Regions from separate parts of the Adlercreutzia muris genome, predicted to be linked through region 2. Evidence: predicted binding sites of a transcription regulator. Region 2 holds the regulator's gene; each other region holds the start of a gene.
The links. The regulator LexA, encoded in region 2, represses DNA repair genes until DNA is damaged. The targets are predictions, from matches to a motif close to CNAACANNTGTTNG.
Positions count from the first base shown of each region.

Region 1: the regulator LexA is predicted to act here: its motif matches at 1,939-1,952, upstream of uvrB (excinuclease ABC subunit UvrB).
Region 3: the regulator LexA is predicted to act here: its motif matches at 2,701-2,714, upstream of AAK988_RS06130 (putative DNA modification/repair radical SAM protein).

Region 1 is NZ_JBCLQK010000001.1:47,756-51,907, forward strand. It holds gene uvrB (excinuclease ABC subunit UvrB) at 1-1,840, opposite strand, end outside; gene AAK988_RS00175 (YeiH family protein) at 2,172-3,299, shown strand; gene coaE (dephospho-CoA kinase) at 3,354-3,962, opposite strand; gene rpsA (30S ribosomal protein S1) at 4,108-4,152, opposite strand, start outside.
Region 2 is NZ_JBCLQK010000017.1:552-4,703, forward strand. It holds gene AAK988_RS10975 (Rep family protein) at 1-148, shown strand, start outside; gene AAK988_RS10980 (hypothetical protein) at 291-839, opposite strand; gene dut (dUTP diphosphatase) at 852-1,286, opposite strand; gene nrdR (transcriptional regulator NrdR) at 1,299-1,745, opposite strand; gene lexA (transcriptional repressor LexA) at 2,112-2,750, shown strand; gene hflX (GTPase HflX) at 2,885-4,152, opposite strand, start outside.
Region 3 is NZ_JBCLQK010000005.1:60,599-64,750, forward strand. It holds gene AAK988_RS06125 (TIGR03915 family putative DNA repair protein) at 16-1,059, opposite strand; gene AAK988_RS06130 (putative DNA modification/repair radical SAM protein) at 1,069-2,625, opposite strand; gene pyrE (orotate phosphoribosyltransferase) at 2,822-3,505, shown strand; tRNA gene AAK988_RS06140 (tRNA-Thr) at 3,603-3,677, shown strand; gene AAK988_RS06145 (hypothetical protein) at 3,794-4,090, shown strand.

The sequences.
Region 1 (4,152 bases), on a different contig from region 2:
CCTCCACGTCCTCGGTGATGAATCCCATGATGTCGTTGATGGCCTTGCGGATAGTCTGGGGCTCAATGCCGTGCTCGCTGTTGTAGGCCATCTGGATCTCGCGGCGCCGGCGCGTCTCGTCGATGGCGCGGCGCATGGAGTCGGTGATGCGGTCGGCGTACATGATGACCTGGCCCGACACGTTGCGGGCCGCGCGCCCGATGGTCTGAATGAGCGAGCGGTGGTTGCGCAGGAAGCCCTCTTTATCGGCATCCAGGATGGCCACGAGCGATACCTCGGGAAGATCCAGGCCCTCGCGCAGCAGGTTGATGCCCACAAGCACGTCGAACTCGCCCCGGCGCAGATCGCGCAAAATCTCGGTGCGCTCCAGGGTGGCGATGTCCGAGTGCATGTAGCGGGACTTCACCCCCTGGTCGAGCAGGTGGTCGGTGAGGTCCTCGGCCATCTTCTTCGTGAGCGTGGTGATGAGCACGCGCTCGCCCCGGGCGGCCCGGTCCTTGGCCTCGTCGATGATGTCGTCTATCTGGCTCGCACTCGTGCGCACGACGATCTCGGGATCCAGCAGGCCCGTGGGGCGAATGACCTGCTCCACCTGGGCCAGGCTCACCTTCTCCTCGTAGTCGCCCGGCGTGGCCGACACGTAGACGAACTGGGGGATGCGCTCCTCGAACTCATCGAAGCGCAAGGGGCGGTTGTCCAGGCAGCTGGGCAGGCGGAAGCCGTGCTCGGCCAGGGTGATCTTGCGGGAGCGGTCGCCCTCGTGCATGCCGCGGATCTGCGGCACCGTGACGTGGGACTCATCGATGATGCAGAGGAAGTCCTTCGGGAAGTAGTCGATGAGCGTGTAGGGGGGCTCGCCCGGCGCCCGTCCGTCCAGATGGCGCGAGTAGTTCTCGATGCCCGAGCAGAAACCCATGGTCTCCAGCATCTCCAAGTCGTAGTTCACGCGCATCTCCAGGCGCTGGGCCTCCAAGAGCTTGCCCTCCTCCTTGAACTGCATGAGGCGCTCGCGCAGCTCGTCTTGGATAGTGACCAGGGCCTTGTCCATCTTCGGCCGCGCCGTCACGTAATGGGACGCCGGCCAGATGGGCAGCGCCTCGTAGCTGCTTAGCACCTCGCCGGTGACCTGGTCGATCTCGTCGATGGACTCGATCTCATCGCCCCAGAACTCGATGCGGATGGGGTGGTCGGCGTAGGGCGGGAACACGTCGAGCGCATCGCCCCGCACACGGAAGGTGCCGCGCTTCTGCTCGTAGTCGTTGCGGTCGTACTGGATATCGATGAGCTCGTGGATGACCTGGTCGCGATCCATCTCCTTCTCTTTGTCGACGAACACGGCCATGCCGGCATAGTCCATGGGGCTGCCGATGCCGTAGATGCACGACACCGACGCCACCACGATCACGTCGCGACGCGACAGCAGGGCCGAGGTGGCCGCATGGCGCAGCTTCTCCACCTCCTCGTTGATGGAGGCGTCCTTTTCGATGAACGTGTCGGACGCGGGCACATAGGCTTCGGGCTGGTAGTAGTCGTAGTAGCTGACGAAGTACACCACGGCGTTGTCAGGGAAGAATTCCTTCAGCTCGGCGGCCAGCTGGGCCGCGAGGGTCTTGTTCGGCGCCATGACGAGCGTGGGCTTCTGCACCGCCTCGATGGTCTTGGCCATGGTGAAGGTCTTGCCGGAGCCGGTCACGCCCAGAAGCGTCTGGTAGCGCAGCCCCTCCTCGATGCCCTTTGCGAGCGCTGAAATGGCCTCGGGCTGATCGCCCGACGGTTCGAAGGGCGAAACCACCTTGAACGGCGTGCCCGCCAGGCGCACCTCGGGAAGCTTGCCGGCCATCTCGATGCCCTCGATATTGGAAAGATGAGTGGACACGGGCCCCCTCCTCTCAATGAGAATCAATGTAAGGGGAACAGTTTAGCACCTTCCCAAAGAAATGAACAGATGTTCGTAACTATTACCTGCGTCTCTTCATTCATGACCGTCTTTCTTCCCCTACAAGAGCCAGCGCCCCAACTTGCCAAGATGCTCAACCTCGCCAATCTATTCTCCCATGGCCTTCGCGCCGCGTCCACCGTTCGCTCCCAGTCGGCGCGGGAACCCCGGCTCGGACGGTGCTATACTCAGCAATCGCCGTTGAGACACCGGATGGGAAGACAAGGAGGCCCTTGTGGCAAATCTGAGGAATGTGGTGCCTGGCATCGGGGTGTGTGCGGCCATCGCTGTGCCCTGCTGGTTTCTTGGCGAGGCGCTGCCGGTCGTCGGCGGCCCGGTATTCGCCATCCTGGCAGGCATGGCCATCGCCCTTGTTTGGAAGCAGCCGGCGCGGGGCACCGTTCAGGACGGCATCGCGTTCACGGCCAAGAAGGTGCTGCAGTACGCCGTCATCCTGCTCGGTTTCGGGCTGAACCTGGCCCAGATCGCCGCCGTGGGCGCCGAGAGCCTGCCCATCATCTGCTCCACCATCGCCACGGCCCTCATCGCGGGCTACCTCCTGTACCGCGTGCTGCACCTCGATAGCGCCATCGCCACGCTCATCGCCGTGGGCTCCTCCATCTGCGGCGGAAGCGCCATCGCGGCCACGGCTCCGGTCATCAAGGCGAAAGACGAGCAGGTGGCCCAGGCCATCTCGGTCATCTTCCTGTTCAACGTCATCGCGGCGCTCATCTTCCCCACCTTGGGAAGCGCGCTCGGCATGTCCAACGAGGGCTTCGGCCTGTTCGCCGGCACCGCCGTGAACGACACCTCGTCGGTCACCGCCGCCGCAGCCGCCTGGGACGGCATGCACCCCGGCGCCAACGCGCTCGACGACGCCACCATCGTGAAGCTCACGCGCACGCTCGCCATCATCCCCATCACGCTCGTGCTGGCCATCACAGTGGCGCGCAAGGAGAACGCGGCAGGCGTCGGCGCGGCTGCAGGCGTTGACGGCACTGACGGCACGGCAGCGAGCGACCCTGCTGCCAACGCCGAGATCGCCACGGCGGCTCCCGCCGCCACGAAGCCCCTCAGCGGCTTCTCGCTGAAGCGCGCCCTTCCCACCTTCATCCTGCTCTTTTTGGCAGCCTCGGTCATCACCACGGTTGCCGTGGCCGCTGGCGCCGACGTGGCGGTCTTCGCACCCTTGAAGACCTTGAGTCGGTTCTTCATCGTCATGGCCATGGCTGCCATCGGGCTGAACACCGACCTCGTGAAGCTCGTGAAATCCGGCGCCAAGCCCATCCTCATGGGTCTCATCTGCTGGATCTGCATCGCCGCCGCCAGCCTCGCCATGCAGCACACGCTCGGACTGTGGTAGCAAAAGAGGCCGTCTCCACGAGACGGCCTCCGAGACGTCGATCTGCAATCGGCTCTATCCGAGCCAGATTTCCTTCTTATACTCGTTCCACCAGGCGAGCACCTCGTTGCGGAGCTCTTCGGGGGTGCCGTCGTTGTTGAATACCACGTCGGCCGCCTCGATGCGGTCGGCGTCGGTAATCTGGCGGGCGATGCGGGCCCGCACGTCCTCCTCGGAAAAGCCCGAGGCCACGGCGCGCTCGATGCGCACCTCCAGCGGCGCGAGCACGGCGATGACCACATCGGCCCCGTAGGCCAGCGACTGCTGGCGGTTGCGGAACACCGAGTACTCCACCACCACAGCCGGCTTTCCCTCGTGCTCGAACTCGTCGATGAGGTCGGTGTAGCGCTCCTCGATGCGCGGCATGGTGATGCAGTTCAGCTTGCGCGTGGCCGCCGGGCTCGCGAAGGCCACCGCGGCCAGCTCCGCGCGCACCACTTCCCCGCCCTCGTCGAAGACGCCGTCGCCGAAGGCGCCGCGCAGATCGTCCTTTACCGTGCCCCACGTAAGCACCTCGTGGCCCACCTGATCGAGATCGATCCAGGCCAGACCCTCATCGGTCAGCGCCTTGCGGGCCGTGGACTTGCCGGCGCCCATGCCGCCGATGAGAAACAGCTTCTTCATGCAGTACCTCCTCCGAAACCGCGCCCCTTCGCGCGATCCTGCGCAGACATTTCAACGGCTCCATGATACACGAGAAGGCCGCTCCGAAGAGCGGCCTTCTGAAAGTCACCGATCGAATACAGCGGCTATGGGCATCCGAGGTTGCTTACTCTTCGACGGTCTCCACAGCCTCAACCTCGGCCTCGGCAGG
Region 2 (4,152 bases):
CGACCTTATAAACGAAATGAAGATCACCAATTTTGCAATGCTCATGTCCTTCCTGGTAGAATTCAAGCCTGAGTATGTTCCCTATGTCTCAAGCCATGTGAATCTGGTCAAGACGTACATAATGGAACTTAATCGCTGCTGCCTCTAGCATAAATCAGGGTTATTGGACATAAGTTTTCTTATCAGCCTTTTACCGATGGAATAGGCCGCTTGCCGCGAATAACCTAATTCCATATTATCAGCCTTTCAGAGAGAATGAGGGATTGACGGGTGGAAGATCGTTGCGGCTTTTAGCCCCAGGCGTTGCCGCCGTCCTCAGAGGGGCTCGTCGGCGACAGGCTGCTCGCGGCGTCGCCGAGGATGGCGCTGTAGTCGCCGGTCTGCATGGCCTCCATGAGTACGGGCAGCATCATGGCGACGCTGACGCCGTTGAGTATGAGGGCCACCGCGCCGATGCCGATGCCCATGAGAGCGGTTTGCCTGAGCGCTCGGGCATAGGGCTGCTTGGCTGGTGCCACGTCATCGAGGACACTGCGAATTTTGACGAAGGCGATGATGGCGCAAACGAGCGCCACGGTGCTCAGGGCGACGCCCCCGATAATGAAGGATATGGGACCGGCTATCGTGGCCACGGTAGCGAGGGTTCGCGCCGACTTGAGTTCGTAGTCGGCCACGGCGGCTTGGGCGCTTTCCCCAGATTCTATGGTCTGGGGGTCAACGGAGGGCAGAATGGGCCGCTGCCCCTGGGTCGACGGGTCGTCTGAGCGTGAGGGCTCCGGCCTTTGCGGCGATTCGCTGGGTGCCGAGGTATCCTCGGGCTTCTGGGGGAATTGATCCATAGGGCCTCGATTCTAGCTGATGCCGCTGCTGCCGAAGCCCTGGGCTCCGCGCACGCTGGCCGGAAGCTGATCTGTGTTATGTAAAGTAACCGAAGGGGTGGCTACGATCATCATCTGCGCGATGCGATCGCCCTTCTCGAAGGAAAACGGCTCCTGGGGATCGAGATTGACGAGTACAACCATGATCTCGCCTCGGTAGCCGCTATCCACCAGTCCCGGCCCGTTCACGACGGAGACGCCATGGCGGGATGCAAGACCGCTGCGCGGAATAACGAGCCCGGCGTACCCGTCGGGAATGGCCATGGCGAAGCCGCACGGCACCGTCATGCGCTCGAAAGGATTCAATGTGCCGGCTACGGCGGCCCGGAGGTCAAGTCCCGCATCTCCAGGATGGGCGTACTGGGGCGCAGGCAGCTCCTCATCGAGAACAGTGATGCTCACATCCATAGCGCACCCCCCCTATCCGAGCTCTCCCAGGGCCGAGGAGAACTCCTCCACGCTCTGGAAATCCTTGTATACGCTGGCAAAGCGAATGTAGGCCACATCATCGAGCTTCGCCAGTCGCGCGAGGGCCATATCGCCGAGATCCTTCGACTTGATTTCCGTGCGCTGGGTGGAGCGCAGCTCCGACTCGATGCTCGCGATGAGGTGGTCGATCTTCTCCGGAGTGATGGGTCGCTTGGCGCAGGCGATGAGCAGGCCGCGCATGAGCTTCTCTCGATTGAACACCTCGGATGAGCCGTCGGCCTTGATGACGAGGATGGGGTTTTCGGCCAACCGCTCGTAGGTGGTGAAGCGAGTGCCGCATTCCAGGCATTCGCGGCGTCGGCGAATAGATGCCCCCTCGTCGGCAGAGCGGGAATCGACGACTTTCGATTCGGGATATCCGCAGGAAGGACAGCGCATGGGTTCTCCTAACAATGAGTTGGTTACCCATGATACCCCAAGCACCGCCTGCTTCCAGCATCTTCAAGACTTTGCTACCATCGTGATACGTCGGCGGCTTTCCGAGTTCTGCGCTCAACAGCGGCACCTCTCTGAACATCCGCTCGTCGGCGCGAGCGTGGTTCGCAGGGGTGCTTTCCTCAGGCAAAGAGCATAACGAAGGAGACGACGGTACCGAGGGCGAAGGCGATGGGAAATTCAAATCGGCTCATTTTTTCTCTCCTGACCTCTTGCGTAGAACCTTTGTTCGCAGTTATAATAGAACGAACAAAGGTTCATGTCAACAGATTTTTCAAACAAATGTACGCCTTATAGAAAGGATGCAGCATGACCCAGAAAGTAACCAGGCGGCAACAGGCGGTTCTTGACTGCATCGAGGCGTGCATACGGGAGAAGGGCTATGGCCCTACGGTGAGGGAAGTATGCCAGACCCTCGGCCTGTCCTCCCCTTCCACCGTTCACGTGCACCTGAAAGCCCTGGAAGATAAGGGCTATATCAAGCGGGATCCGCTCAAGTCCCGCTCCATCGCCCTCACTTATCCGATCGACGACATGCCCTCTCCTGCCGTCAGCGTGGCGGGTAGCTACAGCAATCTCGTCAACGTACCCCTGGTGGGCGATGTAGCAGCCGGCTGCCCCATTTTGGCCCAGGAGAACATCACCGACACCATCACACTGCCCACGGACATCGTGGGTGACGCCGCATCCTTCATGCTGTCCGTGCGGGGCGAGTCCATGGTAGAGATCGGCATTAACGACGGCGATTACGTCGTGGTCAAGGAGCAGTCCGTGGCGAACAACGGCGATATCGTCGTGGCCATTGTGGACGACGGGGCTACGGTGAAGCGCTTCTACAAGGAGGCCGACCACATCCGTCTTCAGCCTGAGAACTCCTCTATGGAGCCCATTATCGTGAGCGATTGCTCTATCGCGGGCAAGGTAGTGGCCGTGTTCCGCCGTCTCTAGAGGCAGTGCCGAGCGGTTTCGCGCTCAACAGAATCGATAGCATGCAGCGAGGGCCATGGACGTGATTCCATGGCCCTCTCGCAAAAGGGGTGCTTCGCAGGCGGTGACGCTCCAAGCCCGGTTTCAGCCAGTCGCTATGCGGAAAACCCCCGAAAAGCGGCAGCGAAGGCCGGGGCGGCGAGCATTTGGATATGGGTGCCGTCGGCCTCGTGAGACTCCGATATGATGTGGCACCGCTCGTGGGCAAGCGATACCAAGTCGCCGCGCTGGTAGGGAATCACCACATCGAGCTTGGCATCGGCGGCCGAGGCGGCCGTGGCCAGGGCGGTCACGAGGCCGTCGATGCCCTCGCCGGTGCGAGCCGAGACGAACTGAGCGTGGGGGAAGCGACGGCGCAGCCCGGCCAAGGTCTCCGCATCGAGCAGGTCGCATTTGTTGAACACCTCGATGGCGGCAATGGACTCGGCGCCGATCTGATCGAGCACCTCGCAGACGGCATCGATCTGCCCCTCGAACTCCGGAGAGGAGGCATCAATCACATGGAGGATCAGATCGGCACCGGTGATCTCATCGAGCGTCGATCTGAAGGCCTCCACCAGGGTGGTGGGCAGCTTCTGGATGAAGCCGACGGTGTCGGTAACGGTAACCTCGCGACCCTCGGGCAGGGCGAACTTGCGGGTCGTGGAATCCAAGGTGGCGAAGAGCTTGTCGTAGCTGAGCACGGCGGCGCCGGTGAGCCGGTTGATGAGAGAGCTCTTCCCCGCGTTGGTGTAGCCGGCCAGGGACACCTTGAACATGCCGCTGCCGTAGCGGTTCTCTCGCTGCAGCGAGCGCACCTCGGAAAGATGGGCCAGTTCGCGGCGGATGGAGGTGATGCGCTTGCGCACCATGCGGCGATCCACTTCCAGCTGGCTCTCGCCCTCGCCGAAGCGGGATCCCACGCCGCCGCCCATGCGGTTCGAGGCCAGGTGCGCCCACATGCCGCGTAGGCGCGGATAGAGGTACTGGTTCTGGGCGAGCCGCACCTGGAGGCGACCTTCCTTGGAGGTGGCGTGCAGGGCGAAGATGTCCAAAATGAGGGCCGTGCGATCGATGACCTTCACTGACTTGTCCATGATCTTCTCGAGGTTCGCCTGCTGGGAGGGGGTCAGCTCATCGTCGAAGATGACGAGATCCGCCTCGCAGCTTCGGGCGAGATCGGCGATTTCAACGGCCTTGCCCGAGCCTACGAAGGTGCGGGGGTTCGGGGCATCGAGGCGCTGGGTGGTGGAGGCCACCACGTCGGCTCCGGCGGTGTCGGCCAAGCGATCAAGTTCGGCCAACGACGATTCCAAGGGCCATTCGAGCCCCGGACGGTCGACGCCCACGATGACGGCCCGCTCCCGGCGCTGTTCGGCTATGG
Region 3 (4,152 bases), on a different contig from region 2:
GCTTTGCGTGCGGGGCTAAGATCGGGCCGTGCGCAGGGTAGCGGGGCTCTCCTGAAGCTCGGTGAGGTTCTTCCAGAAGCGCTTGGGCATGAACTGTCGGCGCAGCTCGGGATGGTAGCGGGCATCCACCGATACCGAACGGTAGAAGGTGCGCCAGGCCTCGCTGAAGAGGGCCTCGTCGGCCGTGGGATCGGGGAGGGCCCGGGCGAGATCGCCTTGGCCGGCGGTGGCCACGAGGTGCCAGTCGCCTCCGTCGTAGACGCCGGCCAACTCGTGCACCTCGTCGTAGATGATGAAGGGCTGCACGCCGAGCCGCTCCACGAAGTGGTCCATGACCAGTGGTACCACCGAGGCTTTGGGGTTCACCCGGGCGAACCACACTTCGGTGCCGGTGTCGTCGCCCACGCTCTCGCCCTGCAGGTGTTGGAAACGGACGAACTGGCGCAGGTGCTCGCATTCCTGACTGATGGAGCGGGAGATGCGGAAGAGCCGTTCCACGGCCGGATGGGTGATGTCTGAGAGGGCGCGGCCCCGCATCTTGGGGCAGAGGCCCGCACCGCTGCGCCCAGGGCAGGACGATCGCTTGCGGCAGCGCTCGCAGTTGCGGTGCTTCTGCTCGTCCATGGCGTAGCGCACGAAGCGGTAGGCAGCCGTGCCCGCATCGGGCTCGTCGGAGCAGCTGGCCTGCTTCACGGCATGGGCCGCCCGCCAGCCGCAGGCTCGCTTCACGCCGCGCAGCACCCGGGCCGCATGGCTCATGTTCGTGGGGATGGCCGCTACCCGCTGGCCCAGGCGGGGCTGCAGCCGACTTTCGGGCACTACGTCGGTCGGGTTCTCATGGCGCTCGTAGGCGGCGAAGATGGCCGAGAGCAGTCCTTCCAAGGTGCCGTCGTAGGCGTAGGCTACCTCGTCGTAGATGTCGTCAGGGGCGGCTGATGGGACGGCTGCGAGGGGAAGGTGGTGGGGGCTGCCTGCCGCGGAGGGGGACGCGTCCGCTCCGGCCGGATATGCGCCGACCAGGGCGGGGCTTGCGGGCGCGGTAGCGTTTGCGCGGTGCACGACGCTCTCCTAGGCTACGGAGAGCAGTGGCTCGCGGGCATCGTCATCGTGCGGGGCGTTCTCGTGCAGCGGGCTTTCATCTCTGGTGCGGGGCGCTTCTGCGTCGAGGGTCGTCCGCCGCTCGCCCCCAGCGCCGTCGGCCATCGCTCGGGCCAGCGCCCCCTGGGCCAGGGCGCGGCGCTGGGCCTCGAAGGCGACATCGAGGGCGGCGCGGTTGGCGGGGCTCGCCTCGGGGAGCACCGGCGGCGCGTCCACCGCCTCGAAGAGGCTCATCTGGCCCTGCACGGCCCGGTTGGCCCGCCGTCCGTGGCGGCCGCCCTCGATGGGGGCGGAGAGGCGCGCGTGCAGCGCATCGCGGGAGAAGTCGATGCCGGAGCCTCCGTAGGCGCCGTTCATGGTGATGAAGTAGCGGGCGCGCTTGTAGGCGATGCCGAGGCGGCGCAGCTCCGCCTCGCCCAGGGTGGATTGGCGCCGGGCCCGCAGGATGAGCCGCGCCCCGCGCACGCCGATGCCGGGCACGCGCAGCAGCGCCTCGAGGGGTGCGGTGTTCACCTCCACGGGGAAGAAATCCAGGTGGTTTAAGGCCCAGTTGGCCTTCGGATCCACATCGGGGGCGAGGAAGGGGTTCTCCTCGTCGATGATCTCGCTCACGTTGAAACCGTAGTAGCGCAGAAGCCAATCGGCCTGGTACAGGCGGTGCTCGCGGTTCAGCTGCACGGCATCGGTGGCGGGCAGGAGCGGGTCGGCCACCACGGGCAGATAGGCGCTGAAGAACACGCGCTTCAAGGACAGCTGGGTGTAGAGCGCCGCCGACAGGTTCAGGATCTGGTAGTCGCTTTCCGGGGTGGCGCCGATGATCATCTGGGTGGACTGGCCCGCCGGGGCGAAGGCCCGCGTCTTGCGGGCCATTCTCTTCTCCCGGTACACCGTGGTGCGGCGCTGGGCGAGGGCGCGGGATTCCTTGTCTTCGGCCACCGACTCGAAGATGTGGCGCATGGGGGTTAGGATGGAGTGGCGCGACTTGTTGGGGGCCAGAAGCCCCAGGCTCTGCTTGCTCGGCAGTTCCAGGTTCACCGAGAGGCGGTCGGACAGGCGGCCCAGCTCGTCGATGAGTTCCAGGGACGTGCCGGGGATGGTCTTGGTGTGGATGTAGCCGCGAAAGCCGTATTCTTCCCGCAGGATGCGCAGGGCCTGCACCATGAGCTCGGTAGTGCGGTCGGGGCAGCCGGCCACCCCCGACGACAGGAAGAGCCCCTCGATGTAGTTGCGGCGGTAGAACCCGATGGTAAGGTCGGCCAGTTCCCGCGGGGTGAAGGCCGTGCGCGGGACCATGGCGTTGCTGGCACGGTTCACGCAGTAGGCGCAGTCGTAGACACAAGCGTTGGTCATGAGCACCTTCAGCAGCGTGACGCAGCGCCCGTCGGGCGTGAAGGAATGGCAGCAGCCCGCCTGGTGCGCCGCGCCCAGCTGCCCTTTCTTCCCCGAACGCTGCACGCCGGAGGAAGTGCAGGCCACATCGTACTTCGCCGCATCGGCCAGCACTTCCAGCTTCTCGATAACGTTCACGGCCCGGCCTCCTTCCCTGAGAACGCTTCTAAACAAGCACACCTGTTCGCCCGAATGGATGTACGCTATAATAACCGAATATATGTTCGGGTGTCAACTAACCGCTAACCTGTCGCCGCGCGGTCGCACCCTCTGCTGAATCGGGTATCATGGTGTCCATGGAAAATGAGAGGGTCCCTGGAGCGAAAGGATGGCCATGGAGGCTTACAAGCGCGAGTTCATCGAGTTCATGGTGGAAAGCGACGTGCTGAAGTTCGGCGACTTCACGTTGAAGAGTGGGCGCAAGTCGCCGTTCTTCATGAACGCGGGCGCCTATGTGACTGGCGAGCAGCTGCACCGTCTGGGCCTGTACTACGCCCAGGCCATCAACGACAACTTCGGGCTCGACTTCGACGTGGTGTTCGGGCCGGCCTACAAGGGCATCCCCCTGGCCGTGGTCACCGCCATGGCGTTGCAGGAGCTCTACGGCAAGGAAGTGAAGTACTGCTGCAACCGCAAGGAAGTGAAGGACCACGGGGCCGATGCGGGCAACCTGCTCGGCGCCGAGCTCGCCGATGGCGATCGCGTCATCATGGTGGAGGACGTGACCACCTCGGGCAAGTCCATCGATGAGACCTATCCCATCCTGAAGGCCGCCGCCGACGTGGACGTGCGCGGGCTCATCGTGTCTCTGAACCGCATGGAAGTGGGGAAGGGCGGCGTGACCACGGCCCAGAAGGAGATCGAGGCGAAGTACGGCTTCCCGGTGGCTTCCATCGTGTCCATGGCCGAGGTGAAGGAGTGCCTGCACAACCACGAGGTGGCCGGGCGCATCGTGATCGACGACGATATCGCGGCCGCCATCGACGCCTACTACGAGCAGTGGGGCGCCAAGGAGTAGGGAATCTGCGGTTGCAACTTCCCTAAATCGGAGCGTTGTCGTACAATAAGCGGATGCGGCGTCATCTTCGGGGAGGGAGAGGTGCCGCATGCACGGCGCCGGTGTGGCTCAACGGTAGAGCAACTGATTTGTAATCAGTGGGTTGCGGGTTCGATTCCTGTCACCGGCTCCATAACAATGAGCAGGCCATCGTTGGTTTTCCAGCGGTGGCCTGTTTGGCTTTCAAGGCGGGGCCTCCGTCGTGCTAGAATGGCCCCTGAACCACAGAGACGGAAGGACCGCCCGTTTATGCAGACCTATGTTGCCCACTACCAGTCACCCAAGGGATCCCACGACCGCGAGCGCGGCCTCTTCGAATTCCAAAGCGAGGCGCGGGCCGGCACCAAGGCCAACGCCCACGACGCGCGGCTGAAGATGCTGGAGCTGTTCGGGGCCGGCGCGGTGTCCTGGACCATCGAGAAGGTGGAGCGCAAGGCCGCAGCCCCGGCGGAGAAGCAGGAGAAGATCACCGACGGCCAGCTGGCGCTCGATTTCCGGCCCCCCAAGCCCGAGCGCAAGCGGAAGCACTCGAAGGGGTACTGGTAGGTGGCCGACCGCGCTTCCGTTGCCCGGCAGCATTGCGGCCCTCGCCCTGGGGCGGGGAAACA